3 regions of the Stenotrophomonas sp. STEN009 genome follow, and region 1 is predicted to be linked to each of the others. Evidence: predicted binding sites of a transcription regulator. Region 1 holds the regulator's gene; each other region holds the start of a gene.
The links. The regulator FliA, encoded in region 1, starts transcription of late flagellar genes. The targets are predictions, from matches to a motif close to TAAAGTTTNNCNNNCNNNGGCCGATAA.
Positions count from the first base shown of each region.

Region 1 (5,406 bases):
GTGCACCAGCGGGTCGGCCAGGGCCTCGACCAGGTTGCGGTCAAGCTCGGTTTCGGCGCCGACCAGCTCCAGGTCCACTTCCTTCTTCAGCGAGCGGGCGACATCGCGGGCGACCTTGGGGAAGCGCGAGAACACCTTGCCGACCGGTTGCATGCGCGTGCGCATCACTGCCGACTGCAGGCGCGCGGTGGCGATGTCCAGGGTCGACACGGCGCGGTCCAGTTCCTCGTCGCGCAGGCGCGCACGCAGGGTCTTGAGACGGTTGCGCGACAGCACCAGCTCGCCGATCAGGTTGACGATCGCATCCAGCCGCTTGGTATCCACGCGCACGGTGTGCTCCGCCTCGGCCACCGGCTTGTTGGCCGCGGGCTTGGCAGCGGCGGCCGCGGGGCGCGGTGCGGGCAGTGCAGGCGCAGGCGGAGCAGCCACGGGTTTCGCGCCCGGGGCGGCGCCGCCGTGCAGCTGGTCCAGCAGGGCTTCGAACTCATCCTCGCTGATCAGGCCATCGTCGGCCTTGGTAGGCGTCGCCACCGCGGTGGGGGCGTTGCTGCCGTGCAGCTGATCGAGCAGGGCCTCGAACTCGTCGTCGGTGATCAGGTCACCGGCAGCGGGCGCGGCCGCTGCGGGAGCGGCGGCGGCCGGCGCAGCAGCGCCGTGCACGTCGAACTGGGCGATCAGGTCCGGCGGGGCATAGCCGGGTTCGTTGCCGGAAGACACGGCATCCAGCATCGATTGCAGGTAGTCCAGTGATTGCTGTGCGGCATCGAAGTGATGCGGCTGCAGCACCGCCTGGCCAGCGCGGACGGCGCCCAGTGCCTCTTCGGCGGCATGGCACAGCTCGACCATGGCGGTGATGCCGAGGAAGCCGGCGCCGCCCTTGAGCGTGTGATAGCCACGGAACACGGCGTTGAGCTGGTCGGCGTCCTGCGGCGCCTGTTCCAGCGACACCAGCTGTTCGCCGAGGCGATCCAGGATTTCCTGTGCCTCGATGATGAAATCGGCGGTGATGTCGTCGGATACCGCGCTCATGCTTACAGTCCCAGGTCCGACAACAGGTCGTCGGCGTCGTTCTGAGAGACCGCGTGGCGGTCCAGTCCCTTCAGTGCCGGTCCGGCCAGCGCCGGATCGGTGCGATGCTGCTCCGGTGGCAGGCCCAGCGCGCCAAAGCCTTCGTGCACGCGGCGGACGATGCCGACCACGCGACGGATGATCTGTCCGGTCAGGTCCTGATAGCTCTGGGTCAGGGCAATCTCGGTCAGGTTGTGGCGGATGCGTTCCAGCTGCGCATCCTGCCCCGGCTGCAGGCCTTCGGCGCGCAGCTGTTCGGTGAGGCTGCGGCACTCTTCGGCCAGGTCCAGGGTGCGGTGCGTGGCCTGTTCGGTCATCGCCACCACATGGTCCAGGCGCGCGCAGGCGTCGTCCAGCTCGCCCGCCTCGCTGGGGACGGTCGGCAGTTCGCCCAGGGCCTGGCCCAGTTCGCGGGCCAGCCGTGACAGGCCGCTCATCATCGGCTGCGTGCGTGCGGCCACCAGGGCATCGATGCGCTGGCGCCAGGCGCTCTCGTCGCCGGATTCGAGCGCGTCGAGGGCTTCCTGCAGGCGCAGGGCGAGGGCGTTCTTGTCGACCGTGGCGTCCATCAGGCGCTGGCCGCCAGGCGTTCGAAGATCTTGCCCAGTTTCTCTTCCAGCGTCTGCGCGGTGAACGGCTTGATGATGTAGCCGTTCACGCCGCTCTGCGCCGCTTCGATGATCTGCTCGCGCTTGGCCTCGGCGGTGACCATCAGGACCGGCAGGGTCTTGAGCTTGGCATCGGCGCGGATCGCCTTGAGCAGTTCGATGCCGGTCATCACCGGCATGTTCCAGTCGGTGACCACGAAGTCGAATGGCTGGCTCTGCAGCATCGACAGTGCGGCATGCCCGTCCTCGGCTTCGGCGGTGTTGGTGAAGCCCAGATCGCCCAGCAGATTCTTGACGATGCGACGCATGGTCGAGAAGTCGTCGACGATCAGGATGCGCATGTTCTTGTTCAAAGCGGAGTTCCTTTGTTGTTCAGTCGCCCGCGCTGGCCGTGGCCGCCGCGGGCATGTTCATTCTTCAAGCCCGGCATCCGCGGCCTCGAAGATCTTCAGCCGGCCGCGCAGGCGCAGCACGGCCTGGCCGTGGATCTGGCAGACGCGCGATTCGCTCACGCCGAGCACCGCGCCGATCTCCTTCAGGTTCAGCTCCTGCTCGTAGTACAGCGAGAGCACCAGCTGTTCGCGTTCGGGCAGATGGCCGATGGCCTTGCCCAGTTCGCGGCCGAATTCGCCACGTTCCAGGACCTGCTGCGGTGTGGGTCCGCCCTGGGCGACGGTGTCCAGTTCGCCCTGGTCTTCGATGCGCGATTCCAGGCTCAGCACCTGGCCGCGCGAGGCGTCCTCCATCAGCCGCAGGTACTCGGGCAGTGGCATGTCCATGGCCGCCGCCACCTCGGTGGCACTGGCTGCACGGCCCGTGGTCTGCTCCAGGCGGCGGATGGTGGCGGCAGCATCGCGGGCGCGCCGATGCACCGAGCGCGGTACCCAGTCGCCACGGCGGATCTCGTCGATCATCGAGCCGCGGATGCGGATCGAGGCATAGGTCTCGAACGAGGCACCCTGGTCGGCGTCGTAGCTGCGCGAGGCTTCGATCAGGCCCATCATGCCGGCCTGGATCAGGTCGTCCACTTCGACGCTGGCCGGCAGGCGTGCGGCCAGGTGATGGGCGATGCGCCGCACCAGGTCCGAGTGCTGGGCGATGACCTCGGTCGCCGCCGAGCGCTGGACTTCCCTGTACTGGGCCGCGCCTTTCATGCTGCCACCCCGCGTTGCTTGAGGATGCGCTCGAGGAAGAATTCAACGCCACCGCGTGGCTCGGTGGGGGCCTGCCAGCGGGCGGTGCGACGGGCGATCTCGGTGATCGCCAGCGCCGCCGGGCTGGATGGATAGGCCTTCACCACCGGCTGCTGGCGCTGCACCGACAGGCGCAGCCAGTCATCCTGCGGCACGCAGCCCAGGTAGTTCAGCGAGACATCGGCAAGGAACTTCTCGCAGACCCGGGTCAGCTTTTCATACAGCACGCGGCCCTCGTTGGGGTCGCGCACCATGTTGGCCACCACCTGGATGCGGTCCACGCCGCGCTCGCGCGACAGCACCTTGATCAGTGCGTAGGCGTCTGTGATCGAGGCCGGTTCGTCGCAGACCACGACAACCGTGTCCTGTGCGGCCTGGCAGAAGGTCAGCACGCCGTCGGTGATTCCGGCGGCGGTGTCCACCACCATGATGTCCAGCTCGCGTTCCAGTTCGGAGAACACGTTCACCAGGCCGATGTGCTCGGCCGGGGCCAGCTCGGCCATGTGCCGCCGACCGGACGCGGCCGGCACCACCAGCACGCCGTTCGGACCTTCGACGATCACGTCTTCCAGCGAGCAGCGGCCGGCGACCAGATCCGCCAGGGTGTGGGTGGGATTCAGGCCCAGGATCACGTCGATGTTGGCCAGGCCCAGGTCGGCGTCGAGCAGCAGCGTGCGCTTGCCCATGCCGGCCAGCGCCACGGCCAGGTTGGCCGAGACGTTGGTCTTGCCGACGCCGCCCTTGCCGCCGGTCACGGCGATGGTGCGCACAGGGCCGAGCGGCTCGCTGCGGGTGGCCGACAGCGGGAAGGTCTTGGTCAGCTTGGCGTACTCACGCGACGGCATGGTTCAACTCCGGGTTGCAGGGCATATCGGCCGCTCGGCGCAAATCTTCAAGGCGAAGTACAAGATTGGCCGCACTGGCCCGGTGCAGGTCGTCCGGAACGTCCTGGCCATCGGTCACCCAGGTGATCGGCAGCGCGTGGTCCACCGCGACCGACAGGGCGTTGCCGAAGCGGCCGGTCTCGTCCAGCTTGCTAAGCACCAGGCCCTGCAGGTTGGCCGCGCCGAAGCGGCGCACCACCTCGTCCATGTCGCCGAAGCTGGTATTGGCCGGCAACACCAGCAGGGTGCGGACCTGGCGGGCGGCACGCAGCCACTGCAGCTGGGCGGCCAGGGCGCGGTCGCGCGGGCCCAGGCCGGCGGTATCGATCAGCACCAGCTTGTAGTCCTTCAGGCGCTCCAGCAGCTGGTCCAGGTCGGTACCGCTGTTGGCTTCATGCACCGCGATGCCGAGCTGGCGGCCATAGCCGTACAGCTGCTCGCGGGCACCGATGCGCAGTGTGTCGGTGGTGACCAGGGCCACATCGCGCGGCGCGTGCTTCTCGGCGAAGCGCGAGGCGAGCTTGGCGATGGTGGTGGTCTTGCCGGCCCCGGTTGGACCGACCAGAGCGATCACGCCGCCTTCTTCCAGCGGATCGACCGGCGCGATCGGCAGCCTGCGCGAGATCAGGCCCAGCATCAGCCCGCGGCCCCGGTGGGCTTCGGTATCCAGCGGTATCTGCATGGCCACATCGCGGGCCAGCCCGGCATCGAATCCGTACTCGTCCATCAGGTCCAGGGCGGTCGCCCGCACCGGGCAGCCGCGCAGGCGCTCGTCGGTGAAGCGGTTCATCTCGCGCTCGATGACCTGGCGCATGCCGGCCACTTCGTGGCGCAGCTGGCGGATCTCGGCATCGTCCTGTGCAACCACCGTCAGTACCGGCGCCGGGGCAAGGAGCGGCGCCGGGGCCGGCGCGGTCTCCGCTTCAGCGGCAGCGGCAGGGGCTGGCGTGGTCTCGGCAACGTCCTGCGCGTACGGCGGCTCGGGGTGCACGGACTCGGCCTGCGCAGTGGCCGCAGCGGTGATCGGCAGCGGCGGCGGCAGCACTGCCGGCGCGGGGGATTCGTGATGCTCGTCCTGCGGCGGGTCGATCAGGAAACGGGCGCGGTTGGCGGGCGCCGGTGCGGGAGCCACGACGGCGCTCGCGAACGGCGCGAAGATCTGCTCCGGCAGTGCCGGATCGTTGACGGTGGCACGCGCCAGGGTGGCAGCGAAGCCGGAACTGCCGCGGGTGGGCACGATCTCGTCCGCACTGTCCAGGGTGCGGCCGGTGGCACCGACGGCCGCGCGGGCGAGGGCGGCCACGGCCGATGTGGTGGCGGTCACCGGCTGCTGGGCCGGTGTCGCGGAGCGGCGGCGGGTGACTGCGGCGATCACTGCATCCGCGGCGGTGCGCGGTTTCGGCGGCGGCGGAGCCACGTCGCGCCGCGAGGCTTCCAGCGCGCGTTGCACCGCGCTCTCGTCATAGTTGGCTGCGGCGACGATCTCGACGCCTTCCTCGATCCGGCGGTTGGACAGGATCACAGCATCGGGACCATGTTCCTTGCGCACCAGGTTCATGGCCGAGCGCATGTCGGCGGCGACGAATCGTTTGATTTTCATGCTGTGGTCACGGGACGGGGACGGCGGGGTGGGGGTGGGAGAACGCGGGTGGT
Region 1 covers NZ_JBRRES010000025.1:26,818-32,223, reverse strand. Annotated here, with positions in the region: gene ACVOMM_RS12685 (chemotaxis protein CheA) at 1-1,029, opposite strand, end outside; gene ACVOMM_RS12680 (protein phosphatase CheZ) at 1,032-1,637, opposite strand; gene cheY (chemotaxis response regulator CheY) at 1,637-2,029, opposite strand; gene ACVOMM_RS12670 (RNA polymerase sigma factor FliA) at 2,087-2,830, opposite strand; gene ACVOMM_RS12665 (MinD/ParA family ATP-binding protein) at 2,827-3,714, opposite strand; gene flhF (flagellar biosynthesis GTPase FlhF) at 3,701-5,353, opposite strand.

Region 2 (5,406 bases), on a different contig from region 1:
GGATCCAGGCGCCACTCATAGTAGGTGTCACCGAACACGCGCGCTGCCGTCAGGTCGGCACCGAAGGCCACGCCATGCATGCCGGTGCCGTCGCGGTTGGCGCCGATGGTGCCCAGCACGTGGGTGCCATGATCGGCGTAGCTGAAGCCGTAGGGCAGGCCGGCCGCGATCAGGCGACCGGCGAGCGCCGCCGGCACCCCGGCACCGAGGCCGTAATAGTTGTAGCCGGGTTGTTCGCCGCGGGTCTGCGAGCAGGCCCCTTCGCCGGCGACGATCCCCGCCGTCGCGCAGTCCGGGCCGATGGTGATGCTGGTGGTGTTGCGGCCGGCGAATTCCGGGTGGGCCAGCGCCGAGCCGGAATCGAACAGCGCCAGGCGTACACCCTGGCCGGTCAGGCCGCGGGCATAGGCATGGTCGGCCCCCATCGCGGCCAGGCCCCAGTCGGCATTGAACTCGTCGCTGTGCCAACTGGCGGCGTCGCCCGCATTGCCCAGGACCGGGGTGGACGTGGCCTGCGCCGAAGCACCGACGGTTGCGTCCGTCTGTGCACCGCCTGGCTGGGCCCACGCCGCCTGCAGCTGGCGCTGCTGTTGCCAGGCATCGAGTGAATCGGAGGCCATCGCCGGCAGGGCGGCTGCCAGTAGCAGGGAGCTGGCCACCGCGAGTGCCAGCGGGCGTTGCAAGGGGGAACGGGAGCGGGACGAACGGCCATGCAGCGGGTGATTCATCAGGCAAACTTCCTTGATTGACGGTCTACCCAGCCGCTAACTGTCCTGGATGCGTTTCACCCCCAGCGACGTGACGGGAATTTTGTTAACGCGCTAATGTTTCGTGACGAAAGCCACACTTTTCGCACCCTGCCGCATCAGTCTGTACACGCGTCCCTGAAGATTGACGGTGTGCCGGCCGGTCGCGCAGTTTCGTTTTTGCCCCTCATTGAACAGGAACGTCATGACTGTCAGACGCATCGTCGCCAACATCGCCACGCCCGATCCGGCGCGCGCCGCCGCGTTCTACGGTGGCATCCTCGGCATGCCGGTGGTGATGGATCATGGCTGGATCGTCACCTGCGCCGGGCAGGACACTGCACCTGCGCAGCTCAGTTTCGCCAGCGAGGGCGGATCGGGTACGCCGGTGCCGGACCTGTCGATCGAGGTGGACGATCTGGATGACGTTCTGCAACGGATCCGCAGCGCTGGCATCGACGTCGTGTATGGCCCTGTCGAGGAGCCATGGGGCGTGCGCCGGTTCTACGTGCGGGACCCGTTCGGGCGCCTGCTGAACCTCCTCAGCCACGGCTGAGGCGCGTCGCTCAGTCCTGCTGACCCGGTTCGTCGCGGCCCTGTGGACCTTGATCGGACTGCTGGCGCTGCTGTTGTGCGCGGGCGTGGCGTGCATGCCCGCCTTCGCGACCGATCGCGGCCATGTGCTGGCGATCGCGGCTGATGGCTTCGCCTCCTTTGCGGCCGGCAATGCGCGCCTCGGCGGGACTGAATTCATGGGCGTTGCCGGAGGCATGGGCGGCGCGCCCACCCTTGGCGGCGATCGCGCGCTGCATGCGCTGGTCCATCGACGCGAACCCGCGGTTGCTGCTGGCCATAGGGGATCTCTCTCGGCGTGGCGGAGCCTCATGCTTGCGGACGGCAGGCTAACGGTACGTCCGCAGATGGCGCGTGGTCTTCACGTTCTGCCTGCCTGTCGTTGACGCTGCACTTGCGCAGCGCCGCTATCGCCCTGGACACAGGCCACGCCTAGAATCGGTTCATCCCGGTAGCTCCCGGGCGCTGTTGAGTGAATGGACTCAATGAAGATTCTGTTGACCGGAAGTTCCGGGCGGATCGGGCGCGCGATCTTCGGCGCGTTGGCGGCCACCCATGAAGTCATCGGGCTGGATCGCAGCCCGTTCGCCACCACACGCATCATTGCCGATGTCACCAACACGAAGGCACTGGAGCGTGCCGTGCGCGGCGTGGATGCGGTGATCCACACCGCTGCGCTGCATGCACCGCATGTCGGGCTGGTGCCGGACACGGTGTTCCAGCAGATCAACGTGGAGGCGACCGCGCAGCTGCTGCGGCTGGCGCGTGACGCCGGCGTCGGACGCTTCGTGTTGACCAGCACCACCGCCCTGTATGGCCATGCCGTGGTGGCAGGCGGTTGTCGCTGGATCGACGAAGACACTGAACCCCTGCCCAGGACCATCTACCACCGCACCAAGCTGCAGGCCGAGGCGCTGGCCGAAGCCGCGGCATCGGAGGCATTCGCCGTGCGCGTGCTGCGCATGGGCCGCTGCTTCCCCGAGCCTCCCGAGCGCATGGCGATGTTCCGCCTGCACCGGGGCCTGGATGCACGCGATGTGGCCAGCGCGCATGCCGCGCTGCTGCACAACGGGGGCGCACCGTTCCAGCGCTACATCGCCTGCGCGCCGACCCCCTTCCGGCGCGAGGACTGTCTGGAACTGGCCACCCAGCCACGCCGGGTGCTGGCGCGGCGCGCACCGCAGCTGCTGGCCGAGTTCGAGCGCCGCGGCTGGCCACTGCCGCTGAGCATCGACCGCGTGTACGACGGCAGCCGTGCGGTTGCGGTGCTGGGCTGGCAGCCGCGCTACGGTCCGGACGATGTACTGCAGCAGTACGCGGCAGGCAGCATCGAAGTGCTGCCACGCACGCAGTGGTTGAAGGACCGGGTGGTCGAGTAGGTTCGCCGCACGTATGAGCCATCCCAAACTGAGTGCATTCAGCTTGACGCAGGGCAACGGCTCAACCCCGCCGCGGAACGGCCGCTAACCCGGTGCGCCCTTGCGGTGCCGGGCATCGCCCGGCTCAGACAGGTCGCCGCGCGAGGGATCGCGCACCAGCGCGGCGCCAACGCGGTGCCGGATGTCCTGACCTGCCTTGCGGACCCTCCCATGCCGTCTTCCCGCTCCGCCGCTGCCCGTCGTCCGGGCAGCATCGCCCACAAGCTGATGCTGGGCACCGCCGCCATCGCGCTGTTGTGCTTCGGCCTGACCGCCTTTCTGATCTACCGCCAGGCCAGTGCCAGCCTGATCAACGCGTCGCGGCAGACCATGGCCAGCGAGGCGCATGCCGAAGCGCGCCAGGTTGCGGCCGATCTGGGCACCGCCTTCGCCAGCAACGATGCCATGGTCGAGGCCGTCCTGGCCCAGCGCGCGCGGGGCGACCAGCCTGATCGTGCCAGCCTGGCGGCCGTGCTCGGCGAACAGCTGCGCGCGCACCCGGAGTGGCTGGGCAAGAGCACCATGTGGGAGGCCGATGCCTTCGATGGCAAGGACGCGGAGTTCGTCAACAGCGAGGCCCATGACGCCACCGGTCGCTACATGAGCTACTGGGCCTGGCAGGATGGCAAACCGCAGCAGTCGGTGATGACCGACTACACCGACACCGCCAGCGGTTCCGGTGACTGGTACATGGGGCCGAGCCGCGACAAGCTGCCCAAGGTGAGCGAGCCCTATGCCTATGAGATCGCCGGCCAGAAGGTGCTGATGAGCACCCTGAGCACGCCCATCGTGGAGAACGGCACGTTCCTCGGCGTGTTCACCGTCGATTTCTCGCTGGCGGCGCTGCAGAAGCATCTGGCGACGCTTGCGCCGATGGGAGCAGGCCGCGTTGAACTGCTTTCGCCCAAGGGCGTAGTCCTGGCTTCGGCCGACGCCGCCGAGATCGGCAAGCCGCGCACCGATGCCTTCACCCGCGACATGCTGGCCGGAATCGCGGCCGACAGGACCGTCGAAGCGTTCGAGCCGGATGCCGCCGGCAATGTGCGCCTGTACGTGCCACTGCGGGTTGGCGATGCCCCGCAGCGCTTCGCGCTGGGTGTGGTGGTGCCGCATGCCATTATCGTGGCCGAGGCTCGCCAGCTGCTGTGGCTGACGCTGCTGGTCGGCGTGCTGGCCGCGCTGACATTGAGCGCCGGTGTCTACCTGCTGCTGCGTCACCTGGCGATCCGGCCGCTGGCGCAGGCGGTACGCATTGCAGGTGACGTGGCGGCGGGCAAGCTGGACACCGCGCTGCCGGCGCGCGGCAACGATGAGGTCGGGCGCCTGCTCGAGGCGATGCAGGGCATGCGGGGACAGCTGCAGGCGGTGATGGCGGCGCAGGCGGAGATGGCACGCCGCCATGATGCGGGCGAGCTCAGTTACCGGATGGACGCGGCGGCCTTCCCGGGGGAGTACGGTCGCATGGTGGCCGACAGCAATCAGCTGGTGGCGTCCAGCAATGCGGTCACCCAGCGGCTGGTGGACGTGATGCAGCGCTACGCGGTGGGCGATCTGAGCGTGGACATGGAGCCGCTGCCGGGCGAGAAGGCGGTGTTCACCGCCGCCATGGCCACCACCAAGAGCAACCTTGCGGCGATCAACGAGCAGATCCAGCAGCTGGCCGCCGCTGCTGCCGCCGGCGACTTTGCCGTGCGTGGTGACAGTGAGCGGTTCGAGCACGATTTCCGCCGCATGGTGACCACGCTGAACGCGATGATGCAGGCCAGCGACCACAACCTCGCGGCGCTTTCCACGCTGCTGCGCGCCATCGCCGCCGGCGACCTCAGTGCACGCATGCAGGGCGACTTCCATGGTGTGTTCGCGGTGATGCGCGACGATGCCAACAGCACCGCGCAACAGCTGACCCATATCGTCGGCCAGATCCAGCAGTCAGCGGCGAGCATCCGCCTGGCGGCCGGCGAGATCGCCGCTGGCAACAGCGATCTGTCGCGTCGCACAGAACTGCAGGCGGCCAACCTGGAAGAAACGGCAGCGTCGATGGAGGAGTTGACCTCCACCGTGCGCCAGAATGCCGATCATGCCCTGCAGGCGAACACGTTGGCCGCATCGGCGGCGGACGTGGCCAGCGAAGGCGGAAAGGTGGTCGGCCAGGTGGTACAGACCATGCAGCAGATCGAAACCTCATCGCAGCGCATCGCCGAGATCATCTCGGTGATCGACGGCATCGCCTTCCAGACCAACATCCTGGCCCTGAACGCCGCCGTTGAGGCCGCGCGTGCGGGCGAGCAGGGACGCGGCTTCGCCGTGGTGGCCAGCGAAGTGCGTGCGCTGGCCCAGCGCTCGGCCGCAGCGGCGAAGGAAATCAAGGGACTGATCGACGCATCGGTGGCCCAGGTCGGCAGCGGTGCGCAGCTGGTGCACCGCGCAGGCAACACCATGCAGGAGATCGTCGGCCAGGTCGGGCGGGTCAACGAGATCATGGCCGAGATCTCGGCCGCCTCGCGCGAGCAGTCGGCCGGCATCGAGCAGGTCAACCAGACCGTGGTGCAGATGGATGAAACCACCCAGCAGAATGCGGCACTGGTGGAAGAGGCCAGTGCTGCCGCGCGCGCGATGGAAGAGCAGGCCGAGCAGCTTGCGGTGGCGGTGTCCCGCTTCCGGCTGCAGTC
Region 2 covers NZ_JBRRES010000008.1:56,245-61,650, forward strand. Annotated here, with positions in the region: gene ACVOMM_RS05665 (autotransporter domain-containing protein) at 1-728, opposite strand, end outside; gene ACVOMM_RS05670 (VOC family protein) at 952-1,302, shown strand; gene ACVOMM_RS05675 (hypothetical protein) at 1,313-1,600, opposite strand; gene ACVOMM_RS05680 (NAD-dependent epimerase/dehydratase family protein) at 1,805-2,698, shown strand; gene ACVOMM_RS05685 (methyl-accepting chemotaxis protein) at 2,909-5,406, shown strand, end outside.
Region 2: ACVOMM_RS05685 (methyl-accepting chemotaxis protein) is a predicted target of FliA. The motif match lies at 2,760-2,786, and genes of this name have one in related genera.

Region 3 (5,406 bases), on a different contig from region 1:
CTCGGACGGCACCAGCACCTGGTGCCCCACCAGCGCGGCGCCACGCAGCACCTGGTCGCTGGCCATCGACTGCTGGAAGCCCTGCACCGTGGTGTTCAGATCGGTGATGCCCTGCACGGTCGACATCTGCGCCATCTGCGCGACCATCTGCGTGTTGTCCATGGGCTTGAGCGGGTCCTGGTGCTGCAGCTGCTCGGTCATCAGGCGCAGGAAGTCGGCCTGGTCCAGGGTGTTCTTCTTCTTGGTGGCGTTGCTGTTGGGAGCATTCAGGCCCAGTGCGGAGTAGACGTCCTGGCTGGTCTGGTTGTTGACGGCGGTGGTCATGGCGGTATCCGGTACTGCGGGCCTCAGCGGCCCATGGTCAGGGTGGCCAGGGCCAGTTCCTTGGCGGTGGTCAACATCTCCACGCCGGCCTGGTAGTTGCGCGAGGTCGAGATCAGATTGACCATCTGCGCGACAGGATCGACGTCGGGCTGGTAGATGTAACCGTCGGCGTCGGCGAGTGGGTGGCCGGGCTCGTAGCGCTTGATCGGCGCCGCCTCGCTGCGGGTGATTTCCTTCACCTGCACCGAGGTGATGTTCGGGTCGTCCTTGCTCGTGACCGCCTGGAAGATCGGCTCCAGCGGCTTGTAGACGGCCTCGGCCGAGCCGGCAACGGTGTCGGCGTTGGACAGGTTGGAGGCGATGGTGCTCATGCGCACCGACTGCGCCTGCAGCGCGGAGCCGGCGATGTCGAAGATCGGCAGGTTGCTCATGGCTTATTGCCCCGTGATCGCGGTCAGCATGGAACGGACCTTGCTCTCGACGAAGCTGAGCGATGCGCGGTACTCCAGCGCGGCGCGACCGTAGGCGGCGCGCTCTGCATCCGGATCGACGGTATTGCCGTCAAGGCTGGGCTGGACACCCTCGCGCGCGATCTGGAACGGATTCAGACCGTTGTTGATCGCATAGTGCTGCTCGTGGGTGGTGGCCATCAGGCCGTTGCCATCCTGTCCCTGTGCGCTGCGCAGGGCGGCGTCGAAGTCCAGGTCCTGGGCCTTGTAGCCGGGGGTATCGGCATTGCCGAGATTGCTGGCGATCAGCTTCATCCGCTGTTCGCGCAACGGCATGGCCTGGGCATGTACGCCCAGGTAGTCGGTAATCAGGTTGCGCACGATGCACTCCCACGGGAACGTTGCCCGGGAAGCTGCAAGCGGTGTGCCAAAAGGTCGTGGGCGGGGCGCCGCTACGCTCGCCGGGCACGGCCCGGCGGGGAAGCCCGGCGGCCTCAGGCCGCCATCGCCACCTTGCGCAGGCGGTCCAGCACGAAATCGGCCAGCTCGTGCGGGGAGTACTTGGCGACGAAGGCATTGGCGCCCACGCGCTCGACCATCGCGTTGTTGAATACGCCCGACAGCGAGGTGTGCAGCAGCACGTACAGCCCCGCCAGCCCCGGATGGCGCCGGATTTCCGTCGTCAGCGTGTAGCCGTCCATCGCCGGCATCTCGATATCGGAGATGACCATGGCGTAGCGGTCGGCGGGATTCTCGCCCGAGGCGTGGATCTGCAGCAGGTGGTCCAGCGCCTGCCGGCCATCGGAGAGCAGGGTGGCGCCGACCCCCAGCTGGTCCAGCACGCTGCGGATCTGCTGGCGTGCCACCCGCGAGTCGTCCACCACCAGCACCTGCAGCTGCGGGCCGTCGGCGGGCATGGCCATCTGTGGATCGAGCACGGCCTCGCCCCGGATCTGCGCGATGTCGGCCAGCACGCTTTCCACGTCGATCACCTGGATCAGCTCGCCCTGGAAGCGGGTGACCGCCGTCAGATAGCTCGATTCAGCGCCCAGTTCCGGTGGCGGATGGATGTCCTCCACCGCGATGTTGACGATGCGCTCCACGCCGCTGACCAGGAAGCCCTGGATCGAGCGGTTGAATTCAGTGACGACCAGGTAGCCGGGCGAGGTATCGGCATCCGGCTCGCGCTCGGGATGGCCGATCGCCAGGCCCAGGTCCAGGACCGGCACCGAGCGTCCGCGCACATCGGCCACGCCGGCGAACTGCCCGGGCAGGCCGGGCACCTGGAACAGCTCCGGGCGCCGCAGCACTTCCTGCACCTTGAATACATTGACGCCAAAAAGCTGACGTCCGCCGAGGCGGAACAGCAGCAGCGCCAGTCGGTTGTGGCCGGCCAGGCGGGTCCGCTGGTCGATCCGGTTGAGCAGGTCATGGGACATGGCTGCTGTATCGGCGTGCGGCGGCGGGAACTTGAGGGTCCGATCCAGCGGCGCCGAGTGTTGCGCCGCGCATCGCACTGGCACGCCGCTTGCACGCGTCCGGGCCAGGTCCCATCGACAGGAGGCGCCATGCGCCCGATCTCCTCCATCCTGGCAGTCGCACTGGCCGTTGCCTCGCCCTGGGCAGTGGCCGCCGACTGGCAGCCGGTGGCCAGCATCCGTGCGGCGGCGTTGTCGAGCCTGCCCGCCGGCAGCGAAGGCGAGGCCCAGGTGGCTGACGCGCTGCGTCTTCCCCGGTGCGGGGGAGCGCTGCAGGTGCAGCCGACAGCGAACACCACGGTCGAGGTCAGCTGCCCCGATGCGGGCGGCTGGCGCCTGTTCGTACCGGTGAAGGTGCGGCGCAACCAGACGGTGCTGGTGCTTGCACGCGGCATCGCTGCTGGAGAAACGCTGACGGCTGCCGATATCAGTACCGCCCAGCGCGATGCTGCACGCATTGCCGGGGCCGTGCTGGCCGATCCCAATGCAGCGATCGGCCGCATCGCCCGGCGTCCGCTGCAGGCTGGAACGCTGCTGTCGAGCAACGACCTGGTCACCCAGCGTCTCATCAAGCGCGGAGACAATGTGGCGCTGGTGTCACGGCGCGGCTCGGTCGAGGTGCGCATCGCGGGCCGGGCGATGGGCGATGCCGGCGAGAACGAACGCATCTCGGTGGAGAACCTCTCCTCGCGGCGCATCGTGCAGGGCACGGTGGATGCCCGTGGTGACGTAATCGTGGCGCGTTGAATTCCCGCAAGATTTCCCTAAAGATCACGGCCCTGCGGCCGTTATCCCTTGTGAACGGCAACTCCAGGACACCCCATGAGCCAGAAAATCGACGGCAACCTGCAGGTCCCCCAGGCACTGCGCAGCGTGACGAACCCGGCCAGCAAGCCCGGCGTCAGCAGCGACTCGCCGGCGCGTCCGGTGGAGGCGGCCGACAGCCTGCGCCTGACCGGCGAGGCCACCAATCTGCAGGCCATCGAACGCGAACTGACCACGGCGCCGGCGATCGACGCCCAGCGCGTGGCCGCCGTGCGCGAATCGCTGCAGAACGGCACCTATACGATCAATCCGGACGCGATCGCTTCGCGCATGCTTGAGCTGGACCAGCAGCTGCACGGATGACCGCGGCGATGAGCGAGCCGTTGCAGCGCCTGGCGCTGGCCCTGGACGTCGAACGCCAGGCCCTGGTCGAGCATGACGTGCACGCATTGATCCGCGCCACCGGCGCCAAGCTGGAGGCGCTGCGTGCGCTGGAAGGCGCACCGCCGGTGGGCGAGGGCGAACAGCTGCAGGAGCTGGCCGAGCGCAATCGCGCCAACGGCGTGCTGCTGTCGCGCAGGCGCCGCGAAGTGAACTGGGCGCTGCGCCAGCTGGGCCGCAGCGAAGAGGCCTCGGCCTACGATGCCAAGGGGCAGGCCCACGCAGTCACCGCTGGCCGTCCTCTGGCGGTGGCCTGACGCAACTTCGCGCGGACCTCCCGGCTCGCAGGCTGTCGCCTGCGGCACGACCGCGTATATTGGGCGCCTGTTCGAATGCCCCTGAGCCGCCGTGTCCGCTGCCAACGTCCTGGTTACCGCCCCCCTTCCACCACAGCCGGTGCTGCAGGCGTTGCTTGAACGCCTGCGCGAGGGCCTGCTGCTGTTCACCGAAGACGGTCAGGTCGCCTTGGCCAATCCGGCCGCGCAGAACCTGCTGGCCAGCGACGAAGGCCTTCTGCCGGCACCACAGCGCCTGCGTCAGCTGCTGCCGCCGGACGCGCTGGAGCACGCCCGCCAGAACGGTCACTGGAACGGCAGCCTGCCGCTGGGCGAGGGCGTGGTCATCGCGCATCTGTACCATCACGGTCCGCCCGGGCAGGGCCACTACCTGGCACTGTTCCGCCACATCGAGGGCCAGGAAGACTACGAGCGCGAGCTGCAGCAGCGCCATGCCGAACTGCGCCAGGCCTACCTTCGACTGAACGGCACGCAGGAAAAGCTGCTGCAGTCGGAGAAGATGGCGTCCATCGGCCAGCTTGCCGCCGGCGTCGCGCACGAGATCAACAACCCGATCGGCTACGTGCACTCCAATCTCGGCAGCCTGCAGGAGTACCTGCGCAGCCTGTTCACCGTGATCGAGGCCTACGAGCGCGCCCTGCGTGCGCCCGACCCGAAGGCGCTCATCCCGGAGATCGACGACATCCGTGACCGGCTGGACATCGACTTCATCAGCCGCGATCTGCCACAGCTGATGGCAGAGTCACGCGAGGGCATCGAGCGGGTGACGCGCATCGTGCGCGACCTCAAGGACTTCTCGTACTCCGGCCGCGATGAGTCGTGGAAGCTGGTCGACCTGCACGCCGGCCTCGAGTCCACCATCAACATCATCTGGAACGAGCTCAAGTACAAGGTCACCCTGGTGCGTGAGTTCGGCCAGCTGCCGCTGGTCGAGTGCCTGCCGTCCGAACTCAACCAGGTCTACATGAACCTGCTGCTCAACGCCGGCCATGCCATCGCCGAGCGTGGCACCATCACCGTGCGTACCGGCGTGGATGGCGACCATGTCTGGGTCGAGTTCGAGGATACCGGTGGCGGCATCTCGCCCGAACTGCGCCAGCGCATCTTCGATCCGTTCTTCACCACCAAGCCGGTGGGCAGCGGGACCGGCCTGGGCCTGTCGATCTCCTACAGCATCATCAACAAGCACCACGGTCGCATCGATCTGGACAGCACCCCCGGCGTCGGCTCGCGCTTCCGCGTGGTGCTGCCGGTGAAGCAGCCGCGCTGAGCCGCCGCACGGCACAGGTGCACGGTAGCGCCGGGCCATGCCCGGCGGCCTCCATCATCGCAACGGCGGGCGATCCTCGCCGCCGTCACCTGCGTCCATCGCCACCGGGCCGGCATTGCTGCGGCGCTGTTCCTCGTAGGTACGGAAGGCCTGGTGGATGTGCTTGCGCAGCTCGTCGTCGTTCCATGGCTTGGTCAGGAAGCGGTAGATCGCGCCGCGGTTGATCGCGTCGGTCACCGTGTTCAGATCGGTGTAGCCGGACAGCACGAGACGGATGGTGTCGGGGTACAGCATTTTCACCCGGCCCAGGAACTCGGTGCCGCTCATGTCGCTCATGCGCTGGTCGGACAGGATCACCTGCACATCGTTGATCGCCAGCAGAT
Region 3 covers NZ_JBRRES010000039.1:17,791-23,196, reverse strand. Annotated here, with positions in the region: gene ACVOMM_RS15990 (flagellar hook assembly protein FlgD) at 1-324, opposite strand, end outside; gene flgC (flagellar basal body rod protein FlgC) at 348-755, opposite strand; gene flgB (flagellar basal body rod protein FlgB) at 759-1,154, opposite strand; gene ACVOMM_RS15975 (chemotaxis protein) at 1,268-2,212, opposite strand; gene flgA (flagellar basal body P-ring formation chaperone FlgA) at 2,342-2,998, shown strand; gene flgM (flagellar biosynthesis anti-sigma factor FlgM) at 3,074-3,379, shown strand; gene ACVOMM_RS15960 (flagella protein) at 3,376-3,714, shown strand; gene ACVOMM_RS15955 (ATP-binding protein) at 3,806-5,023, shown strand; gene ACVOMM_RS15950 (EAL domain-containing protein) at 5,078-5,406, opposite strand, start outside.
Region 3: ACVOMM_RS15975 (chemotaxis protein) is a predicted target of FliA. The motif match lies at 2,220-2,246, and genes of this name have one in related genera.